Regions from separate parts of the Streptomyces mobaraensis genome, predicted to be linked through region 2. Evidence: riboswitches for the same ligand, from Rfam matches in the RefSeq annotation. Region 2 holds a riboswitch; each other region holds the start of a gene.
The links. A riboswitch is a leader RNA that binds a small molecule or an ion and turns the genes downstream of it on or off. The one in region 2 is predicted to bind cyclic di-AMP.

Region 1: another riboswitch for cyclic di-AMP. It lies ahead of K7I03_RS30815 (C40 family peptidase); the one in region 2 lies ahead of K7I03_RS19800 (LysM peptidoglycan-binding domain-containing protein).
Region 3: another riboswitch for cyclic di-AMP. It lies ahead of K7I03_RS07850 (M23 family metallopeptidase); the one in region 2 lies ahead of K7I03_RS19800 (LysM peptidoglycan-binding domain-containing protein).

What each region holds. Positions count from the first base shown of each region.
Region 1 covers NZ_CP083590.1:6,962,765-6,966,029, forward strand. Annotated here, with positions in the region: gene K7I03_RS30805 (spherulation-specific family 4 protein) at 1-76, shown strand, start outside; gene K7I03_RS30810 (endo alpha-1,4 polygalactosaminidase) at 46-1,119, shown strand; cyclic di-AMP (ydaO/yuaA leader) riboswitch at 1,300-1,450, shown strand; gene K7I03_RS30815 (C40 family peptidase) at 1,458-1,931, shown strand; gene K7I03_RS30820 (DUF1330 domain-containing protein) at 1,992-2,333, opposite strand; gene K7I03_RS30825 (GNAT family N-acetyltransferase) at 2,486-3,001, shown strand; gene K7I03_RS30830 (YchJ family protein) at 2,983-3,265, opposite strand, start outside.
Region 2 covers NZ_CP083590.1:4,527,077-4,530,341, reverse strand. Annotated here, with positions in the region: gene K7I03_RS19800 (LysM peptidoglycan-binding domain-containing protein) at 625-1,365, opposite strand; cyclic di-AMP (ydaO/yuaA leader) riboswitch at 1,370-1,549, opposite strand; gene K7I03_RS19795 (transglycosylase family protein) at 1,810-2,973, opposite strand; gene K7I03_RS19790 (cytochrome P450 family protein) at 3,125-3,265, opposite strand, start outside.
Region 3 covers NZ_CP083590.1:1,889,633-1,892,897, reverse strand. Annotated here, with positions in the region: gene K7I03_RS07860 (M16 family metallopeptidase) at 1-140, shown strand, start outside; gene K7I03_RS07855 (M16 family metallopeptidase) at 185-1,552, shown strand; cyclic di-AMP (ydaO/yuaA leader) riboswitch at 1,777-1,932, shown strand; gene K7I03_RS07850 (M23 family metallopeptidase) at 1,947-2,753, shown strand; gene K7I03_RS07845 (GntR family transcriptional regulator) at 3,132-3,265, shown strand, end outside.

The DNA of each region.
Region 1 (3,265 bases), 2.4 Mb from region 2:
CGGCGCGGGAGTGCACTGCGCGGTGCCGGGAACAGGAGAGAACCCATGGCAGACCGCACCACCGCCGAGCGCCTGACATCCGTACGCCTGAAAGCGGAGTGCCCGGAACCGGGCGGTCCTCGTCGCCGGGCCCGCCGGGCCCTGGGCGCCGGGGCGTTGACGGCCGCGGCCCTGCTCGTCGCCGCCGGCTGCTCGGGGTCGGGCTCGGAGGACGAGGACCAGGCGGACGGTCCCGAGCGGGACGGCAAGCCCAGCGTGTCGGCGCAACCCCGGCCGGGGCATCGGGACTCGGCGCCCGGGAAACCCCGGCGCGGCACGAGCCCGGCGCCGTCCCGGGACGCCGCGTCCGCCGACCCGTCCACACCGGAATCGGCCTCCCCGTCGTCCTCGTCGTCCGGGAAGCCCGCCGACCGGGCGGCGCGCTGGCGGCCGCGCCCCGGCACCCGCTGGCAGTGGCAGCTCGACGGGAAGGTCGACACCTCGGTTGACGTCCCCGTCTACGACATCGACGGCTTCGAGAACGACGCGGCGACCGTGGAACGGCTGCACGCCGACGGCCGCAAGGTCGTCTGCTACATCAACGTGGGCGCGTACGAGGACTGGCGGCCCGACGCGAAGAAGTTCCCGGAGGCGGTGCTCGGCGCGGACAACGACGGCTGGAAGGGCGAGAAGTGGCTGGACATCCGGCGGCTGGACGTCCTCGAACCCATCATGGCGGAACGTTTCGACATGTGCCGGAAGAAGGGCTTCGACGCCGTCGAGCCGGACCTGACCGAGGGGTTCCGGAACGAGACGGGCTTCCCCCTCACCGCGGCCCACCAATTGGCGTTCAACCGCCTGATCGCGCGGCTCGCCCATGACCGCGGCATGTCCGTCGGCCTCAAGAACGACCTCGACCAGATCCCGGACCTCGTCGGCGACTTCGACTTCGCGGTGAACGAACAGTGCGCCGAGTTCGGCGAATGCGACAAACTGTCGCCCTTCGTGAAGCGCGGCAAGGCGGTGTTCCACGTCGAATACAAGCTGGATCCGGGGGAGTTCTGCGGCCGGACCAAGGATCTGGGGCTCAGTTCCATGCAGAAGAAACTCGGTCTCAATTCCTGGCGTCGTCCCTGCTGAGAGGGGGTCAAGCCGCCGGAATGAAACCTTCCGGCCGGCGTGAAGAACCTCACAGACGGCCGTTTCGACACCGGATTTCGCGGGTGGATGGTGCAGGATCATGCACCGAACAACCAAGAACCCGTCACAGAGGCGGGCCACCCGGGCGGACGCCGAGTCCTGCCGCCGCTCCGGGTGCGGACCGGATACACGCGGATCGGCAGGAGCGGGAGACCCAGGCACGACGGACCACGATGGCGGTGGTCCTAGGGGTGAAGCCACATGGTGGCCGGGCAACTTTGTCAGCCCGAACCCGACAGGTCATCTTTCGCAGGCGGATGACGAAGGGCTTACTCGGCATGTCTGCGCTGCCTCGCATACCCGCGCTCATCTCCCGGGCCGGAACCGCATCGGCCCTCACCGCCGCCACCGTCGCGGCGTCCGTCCTGCTCCCCGGCATGACCGGGGAAGCCCAGGCGGCCACCCCGGGCTCCAAGGCCGTCAAGGTCGCGGCGTCCAAGAGCGGCTCCCCGTACCAGTGGGGCGCCACCGGCCCCAACCGCTTCGACTGCTCGGGCCTGACGCTCTACTCGTTCAAGAAGGCCGGCAAGAAGCTCCCCCGCGTCGCCGCCGACCAGTACAACGCCACGCGGCACATCTCGCGCGGCTCCCGCTCCGTCGGCGACCTGGTGTTCTTCCACTCCGGCAGCAACGTCTACCACGTGGGCATCTACGCGGGTGGAAACAAGATCTGGCACGCTCCCGGCACCGGCAAGAAGGTCCGCCTGGAGAAGATCTGGTCCAACAGCGTCTGGTACGGCCGCGTCCGCTGACGCCTCACACCTGATGCCCCAACGGGCCGGCGCTTCATCGGCGGCGCCGGCCCGCCACCTTCAGGCCAGAGCCGCCCGGAGGGTCTCCGCCTTCTCCGACGGGTGGTAACCGGAACGCACCCCCGCCGCGAGGACGACGTCCCCCACGGCGTGCGGCGTACGCAGCGGAATCAGCTCCTGGTACGCGGGCGACTCGTACCACTCCCGCGCCCGCTCCAGGTCGGGGAACTCGATCAGCACCAAACTCCCCTCCCAAACCCCCTCCCGCACCTCCAGCTCCCCACCGTGCACCACGAACCGGCCCCCGTAGGGGTCCAGCGTCCCCTGGATCCGCTCGACGTACTCCACGACGTCCCGGTGCGGGGCAGTGCTGTGGAAGTGACCGAGTGCGTAGGCGGGCATCGTCGTCTCCTGACCGTGTGAGTCCGGTGATTCGGTGTGCCCCCACTCTGCCCGCGGACGGCACGGGCCCGCGATGACCCGGCAGGTCATTGCGGTTGCGGGCCCGGCAAATCCGATGCGGATCCGCGCCGGCGGGTGATAGCCATCGGAACATGGACGATCTTGTGACGACCCGGCTCATCCTGCACCGCCTCACCGTCGCCGAGGCGGAGAACATCGCCGCCGAGGACCCGGAGCGGCCACCGCACTGGGTGCCCGGGTATCCGGAGGACGACGACGTGCAGGCCGCGCGGCGGTTCCTGACGGCGGAGCGGGAGGGGCCCGGGCGGCACCCCGGGGCCTACGAGATACGGCGCCGGGAGGACGGGCGCGTGGTCGGCGGGCTGGACTTCCACGGGCCGGCGGACGAGGACGGAGCCGTGACCGTCGGCTACGGGCTGCTGCCCGCCGAGCGCGGCAAGGGGTACGCCTCCGAGGCCCTGCGCGCGGCCCTGGAATCGGCGCGGGCCCGCGGCATCCGCCGGGTGAAGGGCGACGCCGACCACGACAACGTCCCCTCCCACCGCGTCATGACGGCCGCCGGCATGCGGATGGCCGGCGAGGACGAGCGGGTGAAGTACTACGAGACCGACTGGGAGCCGGAGCCTCTTCAGACGGCGTCCACGTAGACCCAGGCGCCGTCCTCCCGGACGAAGCGGCTCAGCTCATGCTGCGCGTCCTCCCGCCCCCGCACCACACAGTGGGCGCGGAACTCCACCGTGCCCTCCTGGTGGAACGCGGTACCGGCCGAGGTCGCCAGGATCTCCAGACCCGTCCAGCGGACCTTCGGGTCGAGGTCGAGGGACGGCGGGCGGGTGCCGGAGTACCAGGTGCGGAGGAGGTACGCGGCGTCGCCCACGGCGAAGGCGCTGTAGCGGGAGCGCATGAGGCGT
Region 2 (3,265 bases):
AGGGTCCACCTGCCCCCGGAGCGCCACCCCGCCGGAAAAATGGCACAAACGCCGAGATCAAGGGCGAATGGGCGAGCTGTTCGCTCAAGGGGGAACGGGTGCGGGAACCGGTGCGGAGCCGGTGCGGAACCGGTTCTGGAACCGGACGGCGGGTGGGACGGGCGAGGCAGGTGGGAGGCGCGTCGTACGCGGCCGGGGCGGCCGGGGCGGTTGCGTGGAACGGCCGGCGCGCGGGTCGGCCGCCGGGCGCGCGAAAACGGCGCGCGCTCGGGAGCGGTTCACGGCCCGGGAGGGTGCGGCGCGTCCGACAGCGCCCCCGCGCCTCGGAACAGGACGCGCCCCGGCCTGACGCACATCCGCGCCTGACACACATCCACGCCTGACCCGCACCCGAGCACGGCGAAGCCCCACTCCGATGCGGCTCGGGGGGGGGATCGATCGCATCAGAGCGGGGCGGTCCCGCTGCGGCCCGGGAAGGGGGGCCGGGCCGGTGGTTCGGGTGCTGTGCCGGGAACACCGCAGGTACGGGCGGCGGTACGCGCCGCCCGGCCACGGGGTCCCCGTCAGGGCCTCGGCCGGGGGCCCGGCCGTGTACGGCACACGCCCCCGGAAGACCTCTCAGCCTCAGCTGAGGTGCAGCTTCTGGCCGGGGAAGATGAGGTCGGCGCTCTCCACGATGTCCTTGTTGCGGTCGTAGAGCTTCTCCCAGCCGCCCTTGACCTTCTTGGCCTCGGCGATCTTGGCGAGAGTGTCGCCTTCCTTGACCTGGTACTCCCCGTCGCCCATCTTGACGGTCTTCGGCGCGGCGTGCTTCGGCGCGGCCGGCTTGGCGGCCGGCGCGGCCGGGGCCTCCTCGGCCTCCCGCTGCGGAGCGGCGTGCTTCGGCGCGGCCTTGCGCTCGCTGCGGTCGGCGTGGCTCTGGCCGGTCGCACGCTGGCCCGAGGTCGACTTGGAGACGACCTTGCCGGAGCCGGAGTCGTCGACCGACGGGGAGCCGCCACCGCGGGTCAGGCCGCCCTCGCCGGCGCAGCCCCAGGCGCCGGGGCCCTGGGCGGCGAGCAGCTTCTCGGCGACCAGGATCTGCTGGCCCTTGCTGGCGAGGTCGGCGCGCGGCGCGTACTTGGTACCGCCCATGGCCGCCCACGAGGACTGCGAGAACTGCAGGCCGCCGTAGTAGCCGTTGCCGGTGTTGATCGACCAGTTGCCGCCGGACTCGCACTGGGCCACGCGGTCCCAGGTCTGCACGGAGGCGGCGTGGGCGGACGTGGCCATCATCAGCGGGGCGGCGACTGCGGCGCCGGTGACACCCGCGAGCGTGGCGATGCGGACGGCCTTGTTCGGACGACGGTGCTTGCCCTTGGACATGACTCGGTTTCCTCACCGGCGCCTACGAGGTGAGCTGTCGGGTTCGGGCGTGAGTTGCCCGGCCCGGTGGCTTGCGCTCACCAGGCTTCACCCCAAGCCGTCCCGGTACGTCGGTCGTTGACCGATGAACCGTTCCGGCGACCTACCGTGGTTCCCCCGCTCCTGCCTACGGCGCTTGCGCGACGACTCCCCCGGCCGCCGGCAGGATTCGGCGTGACGACCGTGGTGCTCGCGATGGCGAGCGATGACGACGGTAAGCACAGACGGCCGACGGGTTCAAACCCTCCTTTTCAGCCACCGCCTGCGCCACCCACCCCGGGGAACCCACTGTTTCCGCAGGTGGGGGTGGTTTCACGGGTTTCTGACGAGCCGTCTCCGCGCCGATGTCAACGAGACCCATGTCTCACTTTCATCCGGAACGGACATTCGACGCGAACTCCCCCGCTACTTCTTCAGTTCGAGCTGCTGACCGGGGTGAATGAGGTCCGGATCGCTGCCCACGACCTTTTTGTTGTCCTGGTACACGCGGTGCCAGCCGCCCTCGACCCGGTGCTGTTCCGCGATCTCTGACAGGTTGTCACCGGGGCGCACGGTGTAGTCGTGCACGTCGGGTGCGTCCACGCGCCCGCGCTCCGCGCCGCGCGACGCGCGCTCACCGCCGGAACCGGACGGCTCCGCGCGGTGCTTGCCGGTGCCGGCGCCGTCCGCGCCGGCGCGCGGGTGCTCATCCGTCGTGCCGGTGGCGGACGTTCCGGAGTCCGCGCCGCCATCCCGGCCGGCCTTCTGCCTGTCGGCCGAGGTGTCCGTGGCATCACCGTCCGGCTTGCGGTGCTTGCCGCCGGAGGTCGAACCGGAGGGCGAGTCGGTGGACGAGTCGCGGTCCTCGCCGGACGGCTTCTTTGGCTGTCCCGGCTTGCCGGAGGCGTCGGTGGTACCGGAGTTGCCGGTGGTGCCGGTGGTGCCGTGCTCGCCGGCCTTCCCGCCCTTGTCACCGGCGTCCTTCCCGGCGGAGGTGTCCGACGCCTTCCCGGACGCCTTCTCGTCGGCCTTCTTGTCGGCCTTCTTGTCGGTCTTGCCCTCGGCCTTGCCCTCAGTCTTGCCCTCGGCCTTGTCGGACGACGTCTCCCGAGACCGGTCGGAATCGGTCTTCCCGGACGTTCCGGAAGCCGGCGTGTGCGACGACCCCTCGACGGCGTCGTGCGGCATCCCCGGGTTGACCTCGGGCGCCCGGCCGTCCTTGGCCAGGTCGGACTTCACCGCGCAGGCGGGCCAGGCGTACGGGCCGCGGGCGTCGAGGATCCGCTGGGCGACGGCGATCTGCTGGGCGCGGCTGGCCTGGTCGGGGCGCGGCGCGAACTCCGTTCCGCCGTACTGCTTCCACATGTCGGGGGTGAGCTGCAGTCCGCCGTAGAACCCGTTGCCCGTGTCCGCGCTCCACAGGCCGCCGCTCTCGCACTGGGCGACGCGGTCCCAGGTGGGGGCGTCCGCGGCGTCGGCGGTGGTGGCACCGAGCAGGGGCATGGCGATCCCGGCGCCCGCCACGCCCGCGGCGACGACCACGGCGGGCAGTTGACGGGGACGGCGATGTCGGCCTTTCCCGGAGAGCATGCGATCACCTCTCATATTGCTGCCGACCGGCTGCTGACCGCTGCCGATCGTGTGGCTGCTGAATATGACGGCAGAAGATAGCCACGCCCCTCAGGCGCCACAACCCACCGGGTTCAACGCCGGGAGACGGTCAAGCCAAGTTGACGTATAGTCATGTGCCCGTCTGCCCGGGCTCCGGCGAGAAAGCCACGGGCAGGGTCCGCAGGCCCCGCATGATGAGCCCGCCACGCCACCTCAGATCGTCCGGATCAGCGGAAAGCCGCAGGTCGGGAAGGCGTCGCAGCAGCGTCGC
Region 3 (3,265 bases), 2.6 Mb from region 2:
CGCGGCTGCGCCCCGACAACCGCGCGGTGCTCGTCTACGAGCCGACCGGACCCCAGACCGCGGGCGCCGACGAGACCGGCGCCACCGAGGGCGCCATGGTGCAGGAAGCCGACGTACAGGAACAGGAGACGGCCCAGTGAGCGAAGCCGCAGTCGTGGGCGCCACCGGCACCGCCGAACCCACCATGCAGTTCCACCCGCAGCCCCTGCCGGGCACGGCCACCCCGTGGAACTTCCCGGCTCCCGGCCGCGACCGGCTGCCCAACGGCCTGACCGTGCTGCGCTGCCACCGCCCCGGCCAGCAGGTCGTCGCCGTCGAGGTCAGCCTCGCCGCGCCGCTGGAGGCCGAGCCGGCCGGCCTGGACGGCGTGGCCACGATCATGGCCCGCGCCTTCTCCGAGGGCACGGACAAGCTCAGCGCCGAGGACTTCACGGCCGAACTGGAGCGCTGCGGCGCCACCCTGGACGCCCACGCGGACCACCCCGGCGTCCGGCTCTCCCTGGAGGTCCCCGCCTCCCGGCTGACCAAGGCGCTGGGTCTGCTCGCCGACGCCCTGCGCGCCCCGGCCTTCCCCGACAACGAGGTCGAGCGCCTCGTCCGCAACCGCCTGGACGAGATCCCGCACGAGCTCGCCAACCCGGCCCGCCGGGCCGCCATGGCGCTCTCGGCCGAGCTCTTCCCGGCCGACTCGCGGATGTCCCGGCCCCGGCAGGGCACCGAGGAGACGGTCGAGCGCATCGACGCCGCCTCCGTACGGGCCTTCTACGAGGCGCACGTCCGCCCGGCCACCGCCACCGCGGTGATCGTGGGCGACCTGACCGGCGTCGACCTGGACCAGGCCCTGGCCGACACCCTCGGCGCCTGGACGGGCTCCCCGGCCGAACCCCGGCCCGTCCCGCCCGTCTCCGCCGACGACACCGGCCGCGTCGTCATCGTGGACCGCCCGGGCGCCGTCCAGACGCAGTTGCTCATCGGCCGCGTCGGCGCCGACCGGCACGACAGCGTCTGGCCCGCCCAGGTGCTCGGCACGTACTGCCTCGGCGGCACCCTGACCTCCCGTCTGGACCGCGTGCTGCGCGAGGAGAAGGGCTACACCTACGGCGTCCGCTCGTTCGGTCAGGTGCTGCGCTCCGCCCCCGACGGCACCGGCATCGCGATGCTCGCCATCAGCGGCTCCGTGGACACGCCCAACACCGGTCCCGCGCTGGCGGACCTGTGGACGGTGCTGCGCACCCTCGCCGCCGAGGGGCTGACGGACGCCGAGCGCGACGTCGCCGTGCAGAACCTGGTGGGGGTCGCGCCGCTCAAGTACGAGACGGCGGCGGCCGTCGCGGGCACGCTGGCCGACCAGGTCGAGCAGTACCTCCCGGACGACTTCCAGGCCCGGATGTACGAACGCCTCGCGCAGACCGGGACGGTGGAGGCCACCGCGGCCGTCGTGAACGCCTTCCCGGCCGACCGCCTGGTCACCGTGCTGGTCGGGGACGCCGCGGAGATCGCCGAGCCCGTCCGGACGCTCGGCATCGGCGAGGTGACGGTCGTCTCCGCCTGACGGAAGCTCAAGCCTCCGCGTGCGCCCCGGCGCAGGCGCGGGGGCGGAGAGGCGCGTGGGCCCTTCGGGGGCCACGCGCCTCCGTTATGCCCGATTTATAGGAGCGGTTGCACCATCCTTCTGTGGCGTGCGTCACTAAAACGGGGTTCCGTTTGCCGTTCGAATCTGACGGCGATTAGCTTCATGGCGGCAGCCCGTCGGATCGGAGCCGCAACCGCGGCCCCGGGCAGCCATCGCCGAGTCCCCGTACGGCGCGAGCCAGGGGAGCCGGGGAACCACATGTTCCCTGGGGTGAATCGGGTCCCTCTCCGGAGGGAGCCGTAGGAGACCTTCCTGCTCCGAACCCGTCAGCTAACCCGGTAGGCGAGAAGGAAGGAAAGGAACAGCCGCAACCATGGCGTTCACCCGTGCCACCGGGAAGCACCGTCGTCCGAGCCGTGCCGTGCGAGTCGGCGCCAACGTCGCCGGCATAGCCACCCTGAGCGCCGCGGGCGTCGTCGCCGGTGTCGCCGCTCCGGCCTTCGCCGCCTCCCCGGAGGAGGCGCCCCGCATGCAGGACACCGGCCTCACCCAGGCCGTCGTCGTCTCCGACCACCTGGCCGACAGCGTGGACGAGCAGGCTCAGATGCAGCGCGGCGTCGCCGAGCAGGACGCCGCCACCCAGAAGGCCGAGGACGCCGCCAAGGCGCAGGCCGCCCTGGTCAAGAAGCGCGCCGACGAGGCCAAGCGCAAGGCCGAGGCCGAGCGTGCCGAGAAGGAGCGCGCGGCTCGCGAGGAGGAGCGCAAGCGCCTCAACACCTTCGTGATGCCGATCGCCGGCTCCTTCGTCTCCACCCAGTACCACGCCTCCAGCGGCCTGTGGTCCTCCGGCAGCCACACCGGCGTCGACTTCCACGCCGAGGAGGGCACCAGCGTCCACGCCGTGGGTGCCGGCACCGTCGTCGAGGCCGGCAACGGCGGCGCCTACGGCAACAACATCGTCATCAAGCACAACGACGGTACGTACACCCAGTACGGCCACCTCTCGTCGATCGGCGTGAGCGTCGGCCAGACCGTCACCCCCGGCCAGCAGATCGGCCTCTCCGGCTCCACCGGCAACGTCACCGGCCCGCACCTGCACTTCGAGGCCCGCACGGCGCCCACCTACGGCTCGGACATCGACCCGGTCGCGTACCTGCGCGCCCACGGCGTCGCCATCTGACCGCGGCCGTCCCCTTTTCTTCCGCAGAGCCCCGCCCGGACCACGCGTCCACGGCGGGGCTTTCGGTTGTCCGGAGACGGCGGGGGCTTTTCCGCTCTCTCCGCTTGGCCCCGGTCTCTCCACTCGGCCCCGGTCTCTCCACTCGGCCCCTGCGCTCCCCTTGGCCAAATCATTTCCATGGTCTTCCGGCGGCCATCGGAATCCGCACGGGATTGCCATAGAGTCGAGCGAATCCTGAAGAAGCGTCCCTCGCCCGCGGACCGTCGCTTTTACGCGAGGCCGCGCCGGGGTCGATCCGGAGGTCCGTCCAATGCGGGGACGTTTGTGAACGGCGGGGCCGAAGCGGTTCCCGAGAGCCGCCGCGTTTCCGCGCAGGCGGTGTGCACGGCCATTCGCGACGACATCGTCTCCGGCGCCTTCCCGCCCGGAAGCCGGCTCATCGAGGAACTGCTCGCCCGCCGGTACGGCGTCTCGCGCGTCCCGGTGCGGGAGGCGCTGCGCACGCTGGCCTC